DNA from 2 places in the Actinoplanes sp. NPDC051859 genome. Region 1 is predicted to be linked to the other one. Evidence: riboswitches for the same ligand, from Rfam matches in the RefSeq annotation. Region 1 holds a riboswitch; the other holds the start of a gene.
What was found. Region 1 has a riboswitch for cobalamin ahead of ACIA1L_RS17385 (ABC transporter substrate-binding protein). Riboswitches for the same ligand answer to the same signal wherever they lie in the genome.

Region 1 (6,911 bases):
TACCTGCTCTACGTGCACCGCGAACGGCTGCGGCGCTCCGGAGTGCTGATCGTCGGCCCGAACGCCGCGTTCCTCTCCTACATCTCGGCGGTGCTACCGGCGCTGGGCGAGGTGGAGGTGCAGCAGTCCACGGTGGATGACCTGGTTGCGCGCGTACCCGTCAAGGGAAGTGACGGCGACGCGGCCGCCCTGCTGAAGCATGACGTGCGGCTTGCCGAGGTGCTGCGCCGGGCGCTGTGGGGGCGACTGGTCGAGCCGACCGAGCCGATCATGGTGTCGGACGGGTCCTACCGGTGGCGGATCGACGCCGAGCCGCTGCGCCGGATCGTTGACGAGGCTCGGCGCGAGGACCTGCCGTATGCCGTCGGTCGCGAGCGGGTGCTGGCGCGGGTGGTGGGGCTGTTGCAGCGGCAGTCGGAATATCGGACCGGGAACTCGCCGGGCGAGGGCTGGCTGCGCAAGATGGCGAAGGTGGCGCCGGTCCGGGAGTTCCTCGACGCGGCGTGGCCCGCAGTCACGCCGGAAGCCCTGGTCGTCGCACTGCTGACCGACGAGGCGCTGCTGTCCACCGCTGCCGAGGGCATCCTCACCGCCGAGGAGCAGGCCACCCTGCGGTGGGCGAAAGCGCCAAAAACGCCGAAATCAGCGCGGTTCAGCGCCGCGGACCTGATGCTGCTGGACGAGGCCGCGGGGCTGTTGGAGCGTGCGGCCAGCTTCGGGCACGTGGTGGTCGACGAGGCACAGGACCTCTCCCCCATGCAGGCCCGCGCGATCGCACGGCGCAGCGAGCACGGCTCGATCACGCTGCTCGGCGACCTTGCCCAGGGCACCGCGCCGTGGGCCGCCGCGCAATGGCAGGACACGCTGGCACACCTTGGTAAGCCGGATGCGGCCGTGGTGCCACTCACCGTTGGCTTCCGCGTACCCGCGGTGGTGGTCGCGCTGGCGAACCGGTTGCTTCCGGCGCTGGCTGTGGACGTACCCGAGGCGGTTTCCTTGCGGCGGGACGGCGACCTGGCGGTGGTCGCGCTGACCGACCCCGGCGAGGTTGATGCCGCGACGTTGGTCGAGGTGACCGCGGCGCTGGAGCATGAGGGCTCGGTCGCCGTGATCGCGGCGGACGCCGCGGTGGACCGGCTGCGCGGCCACCTCACCGCGGCCGGCCTCACGGCCGCGACGCCCGGCGACGTCGACTCCGAGGCGCGGGTCACCGTCGTGCCGGCCACGATCGTCAAGGGACTCGAGTACGACCACGTGATCGTCGTGGAACCCGCGGAGATCGTTGCCGCCGAGCCGCGCGGACTGCACCGCCTCTATGTGGTGTTGACCCGCGCCGTGTCCCGGCTGTCGGTCATTCACGCGGCGCCGCTGCCTGAACCGCTGCGCACCGAATAGACGAAGGTGGATCAATCCGACAGGCGGGTGGGTCGTCGGCGGTTCGGTTGAACTTCCGACTGACCGCCCGCCCGCGGCGTATCGCGGTGCAACGATGGGTCGGTCGTCTGCCGCGAATGCGAGGAGCAGTCATGATCCAGCCCAGTCCTGGGGTGCCGACCTGGATCGACCTGGCTACCGCTGATCTGCCGGACGCGACCCGCTTCTACACCGAACTGTTCGGCTGGGAGGCCGACGTTTCCGGCGACGAGTACGGCGGCTACACCACCTTCCGCCTGGACGGCCACGCCGCGGCGGGAGCGGGGCCGTTGTTCGGCAAGGGGCAGCCGACCGCGTGGAGCACGTACGTGGCGACGGACGACGCCGACGCCGTGGCGGACCGGGTGGAGGCCGCCGGCGGCAAGGTGTTGGTCGCGCCGTTCGACGTGATGTACCAGGGCCGGATGGCCGCGTTCCTCGACCCGGGCGGCGCGCCGTTCAGTGTGTGGCAGCCGGGGAGCATGCGCGGGGCCGAGGTGTTCGACGTGCCTGGCGCGTTGACCTGGAACGAGTTGGCAACCCGGGACGCGGAGCGGGCCGCGGCGTTCTACGGGGCGGTGTTCGGGTGGCTGGGTCGGGAGATCTCGGTGGGTGGCCGGCCGTACCTGGCTTGGGAGTTGGGCGGGGAGATCGTGGCGGGGATGCGGGTGCTGGACGGGTCCTGGCCGGCGGACCTGCCACCACACTGGATGGTCTATTTCTCGGTGATCGACTGCGCCGAGGCCGCCGGGTACGCCGGTTCGCTGGGTGGCCGCGTGCTCCGAGCGCCGGCGAGCCTGCCGATCGGCCGCTGCGCGCTGCTCGAGGACCCGCAGGGCGGCGCCTTCGCCCTCCTGCAGAGCGCTAGTTCCTGACCGGCACGACGAGGGGGCCATGCTCGCCGTCGATGACGCGTACCCGGGCCAGGTAGTGCTGGGCTAGCAACTCCGCGGTCAGCACTTCACGGGCGGTGCCTTTGGCGACGACCTTGCCGCCGGCCAACAGGACCATCCGGTCGGCGTATTCACCGGCCGAGGTCAGGTCGTGCATGGTAGCCAACACGGTCAGGCCACGTTCCGCGCGTAGCCGGTCGACCAGTTCGAGCACCTCCTGCTGGTGCCCGATGTCCAGCGCACTGGTCGGCTCGTCCAGCAGCAGGATGCGCGCCTCCTGGGCCAGGGCGCGCGCCAGGAAGACGCGTTGCCGTTCGCCGCCGGAGAGCGTGTCCAGCCGGCGGCCGGCGAACGGTTCCAGGTCGAGCGCGGCCAGCACCTCGTAGACCTGGGCCAGATCGGACGCCGACTCGCGGCCCAACGGCGGGATGTGCGGGCTGCGGCCCAACAGCACATAGTCGAAGACCAGCATGCCCGACGGCACGATCGGCGACTGGGCCACCGTGGCGAGGGCCCGCGCCCGTTCGCGGCGGGACAGCTGGTCCAGGGCGGTGCCGTCGAGCAGGATCGAGCCGTCATAACCGACGAGGCCGCCGACTGCCCGCAGCACTGTCGACTTGCCGGCGCCGTTCGGGCCGATGACGGTGACCCATTCGCCGTCAGCGACGTCGAGGTCCACACCGTCGACGATCAGCGCACCGCCGAGCCGGATCCGCAGGTCCCGCACCGCGATCATGTCTGGGTCCGGCGCAGGACGATGGCGAAGAACGGCGCTCCGAAGAACGCGGTCACCACACCGATGGGGATTTCGGCCGGGGCTGCCACGGTCCGCGCCACCAGATCGGTCAGCGCCAGAAACGCTCCGCCATAGAGCAGCGCCAGCGGCAGGATCGACCGGTAGCTCGGCCCGGCGAGCAGCCGCAGCGTGTGCGGCACGATGATGCCGACAAAACCGATCAGCCCGGAGACGGACACGGCCGCCGCTGTGCCCAGCGACGCGGCGATCACCAGCAGATAGCGGCTGCGCTGTGGATGCAGCCCCAGGCTGGTGGCTTCCTCGTCGCCGACCGTCAGGACGTCCAGCTCGCGGCGGTGGATGAGCACGATCACCCCCGTCACGACGGCGTACGGCAGCACGACCAGCACATCGTGCCAGCCGGCGGTGGCGAGCCGGCCGAGCAGCCACGCGTACACCTCGCGCAGCGACTCGGTGTGCCGCTGCATGAGGAACGTCTGACCGGCCGCCAGGAACGCGGAAACGGCCACCCCGGACAAAATCAAACTCGATGGGGTACGCGCGCGCCCGCCGGAAGCCCCCAGCAGCCAGGTCAGCGCCACCGCCGCCACCGCACCAATGAAGGCCGCCAGTGGCACACCCATCGGCAGGTTGGCGGTGACGTCACCGGTGCCGCCGCGGAAGGCGATGACCGCGGTGACCCCCAGCCCGGCGCCGGCCGCGACGCCGAGCAGGTGCGGGTCGGCCAACGGATTGCGGAAGACCCCCTGGTAGGCGGCACCGGCCAGCGCCAGCAGCGCGCCGACCAGGAGCCCGAGGACGACCCGCGGCAGGCGTAGCTCGGTGATGATCGCGACTTCGCGCTCGGTGAGACCACTGTCCAGGCGTACCCCGGGAATCAGGTTGAGCAGCTCGGCCGCGACTGCGGCAGGCGGCAGCACGACCGGCCCGATCGCGACCCCCACGACCAGGGCGACCGCCACGGCGACGATGCCCCCGACCAGCCAGCCGGCCCGCAGGCCGGCGGGCCGGACCGGCACGCGGGAGGTTGCCGGCATTGGTTACGGAGCCTTGGCGACCGCGTCCGCTACGGACTGCACGAGGTCCACGACGCGCGGCCCCCAGCGCGAGGCGATGTCGTCGTCCAGGGCCACGACCTGCTTGTTCTTCACCGCGGCGATCCCGGCCCAGCCCTTGCGCTTGGCCACGGTGTCCGGCGACTGCGCGCAGCACTTGCTGTCCGCCAGGAACACCATGTCCGGGTCGGCGGCGATCAACGCTTCCTGGGAGAGCTGCGGGTAGTCGGTCTTGGCGCCGTCGGCGACGTTCTTCAGGCCGAACATGGTGAAGACCGAGCCCACGAAAGTTTTCGACGTCACGGTGAAGAACGTCGGGTCCAACTCGTAGTAGTAGGTCAGCTCCGCGGTGCGCGCCGGCACGCTCTTGACGATCTTGTCGATCTGCGTCTTCATCTGCTCGACCAGCGCCGTCGCCTCGGCCGGGTGCCCGGTCAGCGTGCCCAGCTCAGTGATCTGCCGGTACGAGTCGTCCAGCGTCTTCGCCGCGGGCGTCACCAGCACCGGGATCTTCAGCTTGGTCAGCTGCTCCACGATCTTGTTCAGGTCGTCGGAGAGCACCACCAGATCCGGGTTCTTAGCCGCGATCGCTTCGGCGTTCGGCTTGAAGCCGGACAAGTCCGACTTCGGGGCGTCCGCCGGGTAGTTGGACTGGTCATCGACGGCCGCGACCTGCTTGCCCGCATCGATCGCGAACAGCATCTCGGTCGCGGTCGGCGCCAGCGAAACGATCTTCTCAGGCCGCTTGTCCAGCGTCACCCCACCCGCTGTCGCGGGGAAGGTGCCAGCCGCGGCACCCGCACTCGCCGTGGGCTTGGTGTCCGCACCCGTCTCGGTGCCGCTGCCACCGCAGCCGCCGAGCATCAGAGCGGTAGCCGCGATAGCAGCCGTCAAAAGCCGTCTCATCCAAACCTCCTGCCGGGCATCGCCGGCCGGGCTCGGCAGGCGAGGCGCTCTTCCAACGAGAGCGCGGAATCGCGACCGACGCGCAGGCGACCTGGCTTCGCCCGGGAAGAGGACTTCACAGTTGCGGGACAGCGCCGGAATCACACCGACTTCGCTGCTACGCGGTCAGGTTGACGCTATCCCACGCCCCCGCAGCCCGTTCAGCAGACGCCGCCTCCCGCCCGTTTCGGAGCACCCTGCCGCGATCTTCCGGCGCGCCCGAAATGGCGCGGCATGACCGCCCGGCAACCTCCGACGTGAGCCGGCAAACAGCGGCAGCTTTGGGCCGCGAGGCGGTGGCGGGTATGAAGTAGGGTCGCGGCGCACCTAGAAGCTGGACAGCACCACGCGGGGGAGTGGCTTTGTCGCGCACCGAATCCATGGACGTCGCACGCGCAGGCCGCGGCTGGTCTGTGCGAAAGTCCGAAGGATGCGCGGCCGCCTTCGGTGCGGTCCTGGCCATGGCCGCCTACTGCGTCGCGCTGTACGCCCGCAACACGTACCCGTTCGGTTCCGAGTCGCGGGCCGTGAACGATCTGGCCAACCAGTTCATCCCCTTCCACGCCGTTCTCTGGGATCTGGAGCACGGCGAGGCCAGCGGGGACCTGCTGTTCAGTTGGAGCAGCGGCTACGGCGTGCCGTTCCTCGGCGAGTTCTTCACCTACCTCGGCAACCCGTTCTCCTGGCTGGTCGGGATCTTCCCCCGGGACATGATCGACCTACCGGTCTTTCTGGTGACGCTGTTCAGCATCGGCCTCGGCACCGCGCTCATGACTGTCTTCCTCGGCCGCTTGCAGCCCGGTTCGCCGTGGGGCCGGGCGCTGCTCAGCGTCGGCTATGGACTGTCCGCCTGGGTGGTCAACGACGGCACCTACGACCCCATGTGGATGTGGGGCATTGTCGGCCTGCCGCTCATCCTCCTCGCGATGGACCGGTGCCTGAAGGGACGCAACTGGGTGGTGGGGAGCCTCCTAGTGGCACTCGCCTGGGCCGGCAACTTCTACACCGCGGCCATGGCAACGATCGCCGCCGTGGCGGTGCTGCTGGTGCGGCTGATCCTCGCCGACGACCCGCTGACGGACCGGCTCCGCATCCTGTTCCGCGCGGGACTCATGACCGTGACCGGGGTGCTGCTCACCGCGCCCGTGCTCACCGTCGGCATGCTGGCCAGCAAGGGTTCCCAGCCGCCGCCACCGGCGTCCTTCCGGGGCACACCCGATGCTCTCGCGGTGCTCGCTCAGCTCCTCCCAGGCGGCCGTGCCGACCAGAGCATGCCGAACTTCTTCATCGGCATCCTGGGCCTGCTCCTGGTCGCGGCCTTCCCGTTCCACCGCAAGGTCACGTGGCAGGAGCGAACGGCCTGGCTGGCTCTTCTGGTGCTGGTCACCGTGTCCCAGCTCTTCGAGCCCGGCGTCCTGCTATGGCACGGGTTCGCCCTGCCCAACGGCAGTCCCTTCCGAGCCGCTTTCGCCGTCTCCGGCCTGCTCGTCATGATCGCCTGGCTGTCCCTCGCCCGGCGGCCGGGCCCCGTCGCTGTACTCGCCGGCGGCGGCCTCACCGGGGCCATCCTGCTGCTCTGCCAGAACCAGGGCTCGGTCCGGGAAGGCACCTGGCTCACCGTGCTGGTGGGTGGCCCGGTGCTGATAATCGCGCTGCTCCTGCTGCACTGGCGGCGGGCGGACCGGCCACGGCTGACCGCCTGGTCCCGGGCCACAGCGGCAGTGCTCTGCACAGTCGGCGTCTTTCTCGGCACGGCCTATTCCGCGTACGTGCCGGATGCGATCCGCGCCGACATCCCGTTCTTCAACCCGTTGCCGAGCATGACCGAGGCGTCGACCCGCGCGGCGT
Region 2 (6,911 bases), on a different contig from region 1:
GGGTTCGTCGAGCAACAGCAGTTCCGGCTCCTGGGCGAGTGCCCGGGCAAGCTGCACGCGCTGGCGTTCCCCGCCGGACAGGGTCTGCCAGCGACGATCCGCCCACCCGGCCAGGTCCACCCGGGCGAGGGCCTCGACCGCGACCGCCCGGTCGGTGTCACCATCGGCCCAGCGCGAGCTTCGGTGCGGCGTACGCCCCAGCAGCACCACGTCCAGCGCTGTCAGGTCCAGCTCGGTCTCGGCGTGCTGAGCCAGCAGCGCCGTCCGTCGGGCGATGGCGAGCCAGGACAGCGTGGCAAGGTCGGACTCGCCCAGCGACACGCGGCCGTGCTCCGGCCGGATCAGGCCGGCCGCCACCCGCAGCAGCGTCGTCTTGCCGGAACCGTTCGGGCCGAGGAGCCCGACCAGCGCACCGGGCGGCACAGCGCAGGTGACCTCGTCGAGGATGTGGACGGCGGGCACCGACCAGGACACGTCGTTGATCTCGAGCATCAGCGCACCTCTCGGCGGCGGAGCAGCCAGACGAAAGCGGGCACGCCCAGCAGAGCGGTGAGGACCCCGGCGGGTAGCTCTCGCGGCTCGAATGCTGTCCGGGCGGCCGCGTCCACCCAGATCATGAAGATCGCGCCGGCCAACACCACGACGGGCAGCAGCCGCCGATGATCGGGACCGGTGAAGAGGCGGGCGGCATGCGGCAGGATCAGCCCCACGAAGCCGATCGCGCCGCTGATCGCGACCAGGACGGCGGTCACCAGGGCGGTGGTGATCAGCAGCACCCGCCGGACCCGCCGGACATCGATGCCGAGGGTGGCGGCGGATTCCTCCCCGAAGGCGAACGCGTTGAGCGCCCGCGCTTGCGCGCCGATCACGAGCAGCGCGGCGCCGAGCACCGGTGCCGCCCAGGCCAGCGCGGTCCAGTCGACCCGGGCCAGCGACCCGGAGAGCCAGAAGGTGATCGACTGGGTGGCGTGCGGATCCGCCACCCAGATGATCACGAACGTGGTGAGCGCCGCGCACAGTTGGGCGACGGCCACCCCGGCGAGCACCACCCGGGTCGGCCGCAGCGCCGCCCGCCCGCCGGCCACGATGATCACCAGCCCGAACGCTGCCAGCGCGCCGATCAGCGCGCCGCCGCTGAGCGCGGCAACCCCACCACCGACGCCCAGGACGACGACCGCGACCGCGCCGAGGGACGCTCCGGACGAGACCCCCAGCAGGTACGGGTCAGCGAGCGGATTGCGGGTCACGGTCTGCAGCACCGCACCCGCCGCGGCCAGCCCGGCCCCGACGACGGCGGCGCCGAGCACCCGCGGCAGCCGCAACTCCCACACGATGTGGTCGCGCATCAGCGGCACGTCGGCAGTGGTCAGCCCGAGGTGGCCGGCGATCACCTCGCCGACCGTACGCAGGGAAAGGTCGGCCGGTCCGACCGTGACCGCCGCACCCACCGAGAGGACCAGGGCGACCGCGAGAACGCCGACCTTGACCGGAGTCAGCTGCCGGCCTTCGCGAGCCCCGCGGTCAGCGCCTCGACGGCGAGCACGTTGCGCACGCCGGCCGACGTGGCGGAGAACGGGACGACGATGAACCGCTGATTCTTGACCGCGGGCAGGTCCTTCAGCGTGGCGTGCTTCGCCAGGAACGCCTTCTTGGCGGCGGCGGGGTCCCAACTTGCGTCGATCAACACGATCGCGTCCGGGTTCCGCTCCACGACGGCTTCCCAGCTCGAGTCAGCCCAGGAGCCGGTGAGCTCGGCGAACACATTGGTGACGCCGGCCTCGGCCATGATCATGCCGGGGCTTCCGCAGCACGCGCCGACGCTCGGAGCGTCGGTGCCGGCGTCCCACCACAACACCTTCGCGTCCCGGCCGCTCGCCTTGGCCTTGACGATCCGGGCCTGCTGCTCGGCGATCAGTTGCTCGGCCCGGTCCGGCACCCCGAACACGGCGGCGATCTCGCGGATCTCGGTGAAGACGTCGGTCAGGGCCAGCTTTGCCAGGCGGGTCTCCTTCGGGCAGCCCGCCGCCGAGACGTACGAGCTCACGCCCAGTTTCTGCCACTCGGCCCGGTCACCGACACCCTCGGTGCCGAATGCGCTGGCGAACGACGCGTAGACGAAGTCCGGCTCGGTGTCGAGCAGCTTCTCCTTGGCCGGGTACTCCTTGGCGAGCACCGGCACCTTCGCGTAGGCGGCGGCGTACTCGGGCAGGATGGCGTCGTCGAGGTAGGCCGTGCCGATCATCCGGTCCTGCAGGCCGAGCGCGAGCATGATCTCGGTCGCCGGCTGGTTCATGGTCACCGCCCGCGTCGGCGGTTTGGCGATGGTGACGGGCGTACCGCAGTTGGCGAGCGTGACCGGCCCGCCCGCGGACGCCCCCGGCGCGGCCTTCGGCGCATCGGTGGCGCCGCACCCGGCGAGCAGGACGAACAGGACGGACAGCGGCGCGGTTACGCGCCAGGACAGGGAGGACCGCACAGCGGGACCACCTTCCAGCACCTCGTGGACGGGTCGAAACGGTGCCGTGGCCGGTCTCCTGGCTGACGGGTGGTGCGCCGATGGCCGGCCTTCCCAGGCTTGCGCCCAGTGACCTTGTGGTGGCCTCCGGCATCCCGATCACAGTGGCGAGGGCCGCGCCGGCATCACACCGGCTTCCCGAACACCACGGCGCGCCCACCCTAGCGGCTGGGCACCTGCCCATCCGCGCCGGGCCGCTCTGATCTGGTCAGCTGGTCCGGGTGTCCGGTTGCTGGCCGCGGTCGGGGTGCGCGGCGAGCCAGCCGTTGAGCCACTGGAACAGCGCCGGGAGCGTTTCGTTCCAGGTGGCGAAGTTGTGGCCGCCCGGGCGGCTGTCGTAGACGGTGGCGACGTCCGGCGTACGGATCAGCGGCCGGTAGGCGTGCAGGTCTGCCAGCGCCTCCTTGTCGCCGAGCCCGGCGGACAGGAACAGATGCATGGGCCGGGGCCGGCGCTCGTTGATGGTCAGCCGGGGGTCGTTGGCCCGGCGCAGGTTCAGGTCGCCCTGGTAGAGGTCGCCGGTGGAGCGGTCGATGATGGGCCGGAAGTAGCCGGAGAGGCTGGCTGCCGCGGAAAACTTGTCGGGATGCCGCAGGGCCAGGTTGAAGGCGCAGAAGCCGCCGGTCGAATAGCCCGCGACGGCCCAGTTCTCGGGACCGCTGGCCGCCCGGAAATGTCGGGTGAGGATCTCCGGCACATCGGAGGTGAGGAAGGTGTCGGCGCGGACCCCGGTGGCCGAGTCCACGCACTCGCTGTCCTTGCCGCGGACCGGGTCCTGCTCGGGCAGGACGGCGATCATCGGTGGCAGAGCCCGAGCGTTGATCGCCTTGTCCAGGGCTGCGCCGACGCCCATCGTCTTGAGCCAGCTGTCCACCGTGCCCGGATAGCCGGCCAGGAACATCACCACGGGATAGTCCCGCCGCGCGGCCTCGGGAGCGGTGTAGCCAGCCGGCAGGTAGATCTGTGCGGGCAGGTGATAGCCCGTCCGGGCGCCGGTCAACATCGCCGGGATCACCGTGCCCTTGTCGGCGCCGCCCGGGTGCTCGGCGATCCACCGGGCGATGGCGTCGTGACCCGTGTTGTCGGAAGTCAGCCGCGGGGCGTTGTGCGGGATCGTGGCGGCGTACCCGTCGGGTGCGCTCTGTCCCAACAGCTCGCCCAGGGTGACGTAGAAGTTGGCCTGCTTGTTCACTACGGCGCCGATGCTGAGCAGCAGCAACAGCTGGACGAGGATGAGGCCGGCGGCCCGGTGCGCGGTGCGGAACCGGCCGCGGTCCCAGAACTTCGCGGTCGCCACGGCGGCAAGGACCGTCAGGGCGCCGAGCAGGGCGATCAGCCAGCCGCTGGTGATGACGATGCTGTTCAACGGGGCACACTCGTTTCTGCGGCGGCGGGCTCGGGCAGGACGGTCGGGACGATCGCCGCGGCAGATCGTGCCGGGGCCGGTCGGCGTTGTCCCGGCGGAGTGACGAATCCCTCGGCGATGGCCGCGGCCAGGGCGACACGCGGCAGGTCTCGGCCGCGCGGGTAGCAGAGGAACCGAGGCGTCCAGTCCGGCTGATACTTGGCGTTGGCCCGGTAGAGCTGCTCGAGCTGCCACCAGCGGGAGGCGGCCATCAGCAGACCGCGCCAGCCGCGCAGCAGCGGTCCAGCCCCGAGCTGCTCACCCCGGGCGAAGGTGGCCCGGAACATTGCGAAGTTCAGCGAGACACGCTTGACGCCCAGCGCCTCGGCTCGGGCCATCAGCTCCACGACCAGGAACTCGAAGATGCCGTTCGGCGTGTTCGGGTCCTTGCGCATGAGGTCGAGCGACAGTCCGTCGGTGCCCCACGGCACGAAACCCAGCACCGCGGCGGGCCGGCCCTCGGCGTCACGCACCTCGGCCACCAGGTATTCGAGGTCGGTCGGGTCGGCGAATCGGCCCAGTGCCATGGAGAAACCGCGTTCCACCGGTCCGTCGCGCCACAGCTCGGCCTGCGCGGCCAGTTCGTCCATCGTGCTGGGTGCCGCGTCGCCGACCCGGTGGATTCGCACCTCGTAACCGGCCCGTTGCACCCGGTGCACGGCCTGTCGGACGCCGCGCATGGGTCGGCCCTCCACGCTGAACTCGCCGGTGTGCAGGATGGCCTCGTCGCCGATCTCCAGCACCCGCAGGCCAGCCCGGTCGTACGCCCGCGCCGCGGCCTGCCCCGCGCCGAGCACCGCCGGGGTCCAGCCGTTGGCGATCGCCTCGTCGCGCCACGCCTTGATCGCGCCGGGCCATTCCGACTGTTTGCCGATCGGGTCACCGCTGGCAAGGCTGACCCCGTTGACCTGGCGGTAGCAGACGGCGGCCTTGCCGGTCTCGGAGAAGATGGCCGTCTTGTCGTCGCGCAGAGCGAAGTAGCTGAGCGAGTCCTGACCGCCGTGTCGGGCGACGAGGTCGCGCAGCTGAAGGATCTCGGTGCTGGGCATGTGCCGCGGCGTACGGCCCGGACGCAAACTCAGGTACGCCGCCAGGATCACCACAGCCGCGCCGGCGACACCAGCGCTGACCGGGATCCATTCCGGGGGAGCGGCCTCGAGGTGCGGCTGCCGAATGCCGACGAGGCCGCGAACGAAGTACCAGGCGCTGCACAGGGCGCGGTGCGGGCCGCTGGCGGTCGCCGGGCTGAAGGCCGTCAGCATGCCCCAGCTCGCCACCGGGCCGAGGACGGCCAGCGAGCCGAGGAGGACGGTGGCGGCGCGGCGCGGGCGCGGCCCGGTCACGGCGAACTCGGCGCGGGCGGCCACGACGACGGCGAGCAGCAGCATCCCGATGCCCAGGCGCAGACCGGTGCCGGTGGTGCCGGCTACGGGGCCGCCGTCCACCAGGGCGCCGGCGGCGGTCAGCACGATGCCGACCGCCATCAGGCACACCAGCCACACCCAGGCGGTACGCCGGCGCCGGCTCAGGCCGCGGGCGACGACGAGGTAGAGGATGCCGCCTGCGGCCGTACTGATAGCGGGAAGGCCGGACCACGACGAGGCGTGGCCGGCGAACTCGGCGCGGACGGCACCGGCGGCGGCGAGGATGCCGAGCGTGCCGACGAGTGCGCAGAGGACGGTGGCGATCGCCGGTACGCGCCGGCGGCAGGCCGCCCAGCTGGCGTGTCCCGCGGTCTTGCTCGCTGCCGTAGCCGTACTGGCTTCTTGTCGTGCCACGTTGCCCTCCCCGTCGTATCCATCCGCCGGCGGCAATGTCGCGCCAAGATCGGACCGAACGAGAGAGTGCCATCACCGCGCTACTCCGGGCATCTGCCGCCAGGTGGACCTGTCGGCCGGGCTCTCCACCGATAGGTGGACCAGCCGCGGTCAGCTACACGTAGCGCTGCCCCTTGGGTCACTGCCCGTCAGCGAACGCCGCCCATCAGCCGGGAGATCGGTCGAGCCGCGGCGGCCAGAGCAAGCCCCAGCACGATCGCGACCGCACCGAGCACCCCGAAGTACGTGCCCTCGTTGTCGGCGCTGTAGTAGCGGGCGAGCGTGCCCGACAGGGCAGTGCCCAGCGCCACGGACAGGAAGAACAGCGCGACCATCTGAGTGTGGAACGCCCGCGGGGCGAGTTTGGTGGTGAGCGACAGCCCGACGGGGGAGAGCAGCAGCTCGGCGATGGTGAAGACGAGCAGGATGCCGGCCAGGGCGAGCAGCGGCGTGCTGTTCGGTCCGCCGCCGGCGAGGGGGAGGAAGAGCAGGAACGCCACGCCCATGATGGCCGTACCCGCGGCGAACTTGACCGGGGTGGACGGTTGCCGGCGGCCGAGCCGGGTCCACAGCGCGGCGAACGCGCCGGACAGCAGGATGATGAAGACCGGGTTGATCGACTGGACCCAGGACACGGGCATCTGGAAGCCGAACACCGTACGGTCGAGCCGCTGGTCGGAGTAGATCGTGACGACCGTGAACTGCTGCTGGTAGAGCGACCAGAAAGCGGCGCTGGCGAGGAACATCGGGACGAACGCCCAGACCCGGCGACGCTCCTCGCCGCTGATGTCCCGACTGGCCAGGATGACGGCGAAGTAGCCGATCGCGGCGGCGGCACTGACGACCACGACGACGGTGGCGAGCCGGTCGGCGGACAGCACGCCCGTGAGCGCGAGAATCACCAACGCCACGACCACGACCGCGGCGATGCCGGCCACGGTGGTCCGGCTGCGGGCCGGCAGCGGATTCGGTACGTCGTGGGCCGACTCCGGCAGCCGCCGTCGACCGAGCGCGTACTGGACCAGCCCGACCGCCATGCCGACCGCGGCGAGGCCGAACCCGACGTGGAACCCGGCACGCTGCTGCAGCAGCCCGGTGAGCAGCGGCCCGGCCAGTGCGCCGAGGTTGATGCCGAGGTAGAACAGCGAGAACCCGGCGTCGCGGCGCTCGTCGT

Region 2: it holds a riboswitch for cobalamin, as region 1 does, so the genes downstream of both, ACIA1L_RS25420 (ABC transporter substrate-binding protein) here and ACIA1L_RS17385 (ABC transporter substrate-binding protein) in region 1, are expected to answer to the same signal.

What each region holds. Positions count from the first base shown of each region.
Region 1 is NZ_JBITBX010000006.1:143,711-150,621, reverse strand. Features, by position in the region: gene ACIA1L_RS17405 (HelD family protein) at 1-1,395, shown strand, start outside; gene ACIA1L_RS17400 (VOC family protein) at 1,527-2,288, shown strand; gene ACIA1L_RS17395 (ABC transporter ATP-binding protein) at 2,278-3,042, opposite strand; gene ACIA1L_RS17390 (FecCD family ABC transporter permease) at 3,039-4,100, opposite strand; gene ACIA1L_RS17385 (ABC transporter substrate-binding protein) at 4,104-5,024, opposite strand; cobalamin riboswitch at 5,091-5,233, opposite strand; gene ACIA1L_RS17380 (YfhO family protein) at 5,525-6,911, shown strand, end outside.
Region 2 is NZ_JBITBX010000011.1:12,979-19,889, forward strand. Features, by position in the region: gene ACIA1L_RS25410 (ABC transporter ATP-binding protein) at 1-492, opposite strand, end outside; gene ACIA1L_RS25415 (FecCD family ABC transporter permease) at 492-1,448, opposite strand; gene ACIA1L_RS25420 (ABC transporter substrate-binding protein) at 1,493-2,476, opposite strand; cobalamin riboswitch at 2,507-2,680, opposite strand; gene ACIA1L_RS25425 (alpha/beta hydrolase) at 2,724-3,881, opposite strand; gene ACIA1L_RS25430 (phosphatidylglycerol lysyltransferase domain-containing protein) at 3,878-5,698, opposite strand; gene ACIA1L_RS25435 (peptide MFS transporter) at 5,887-6,911, opposite strand, start outside.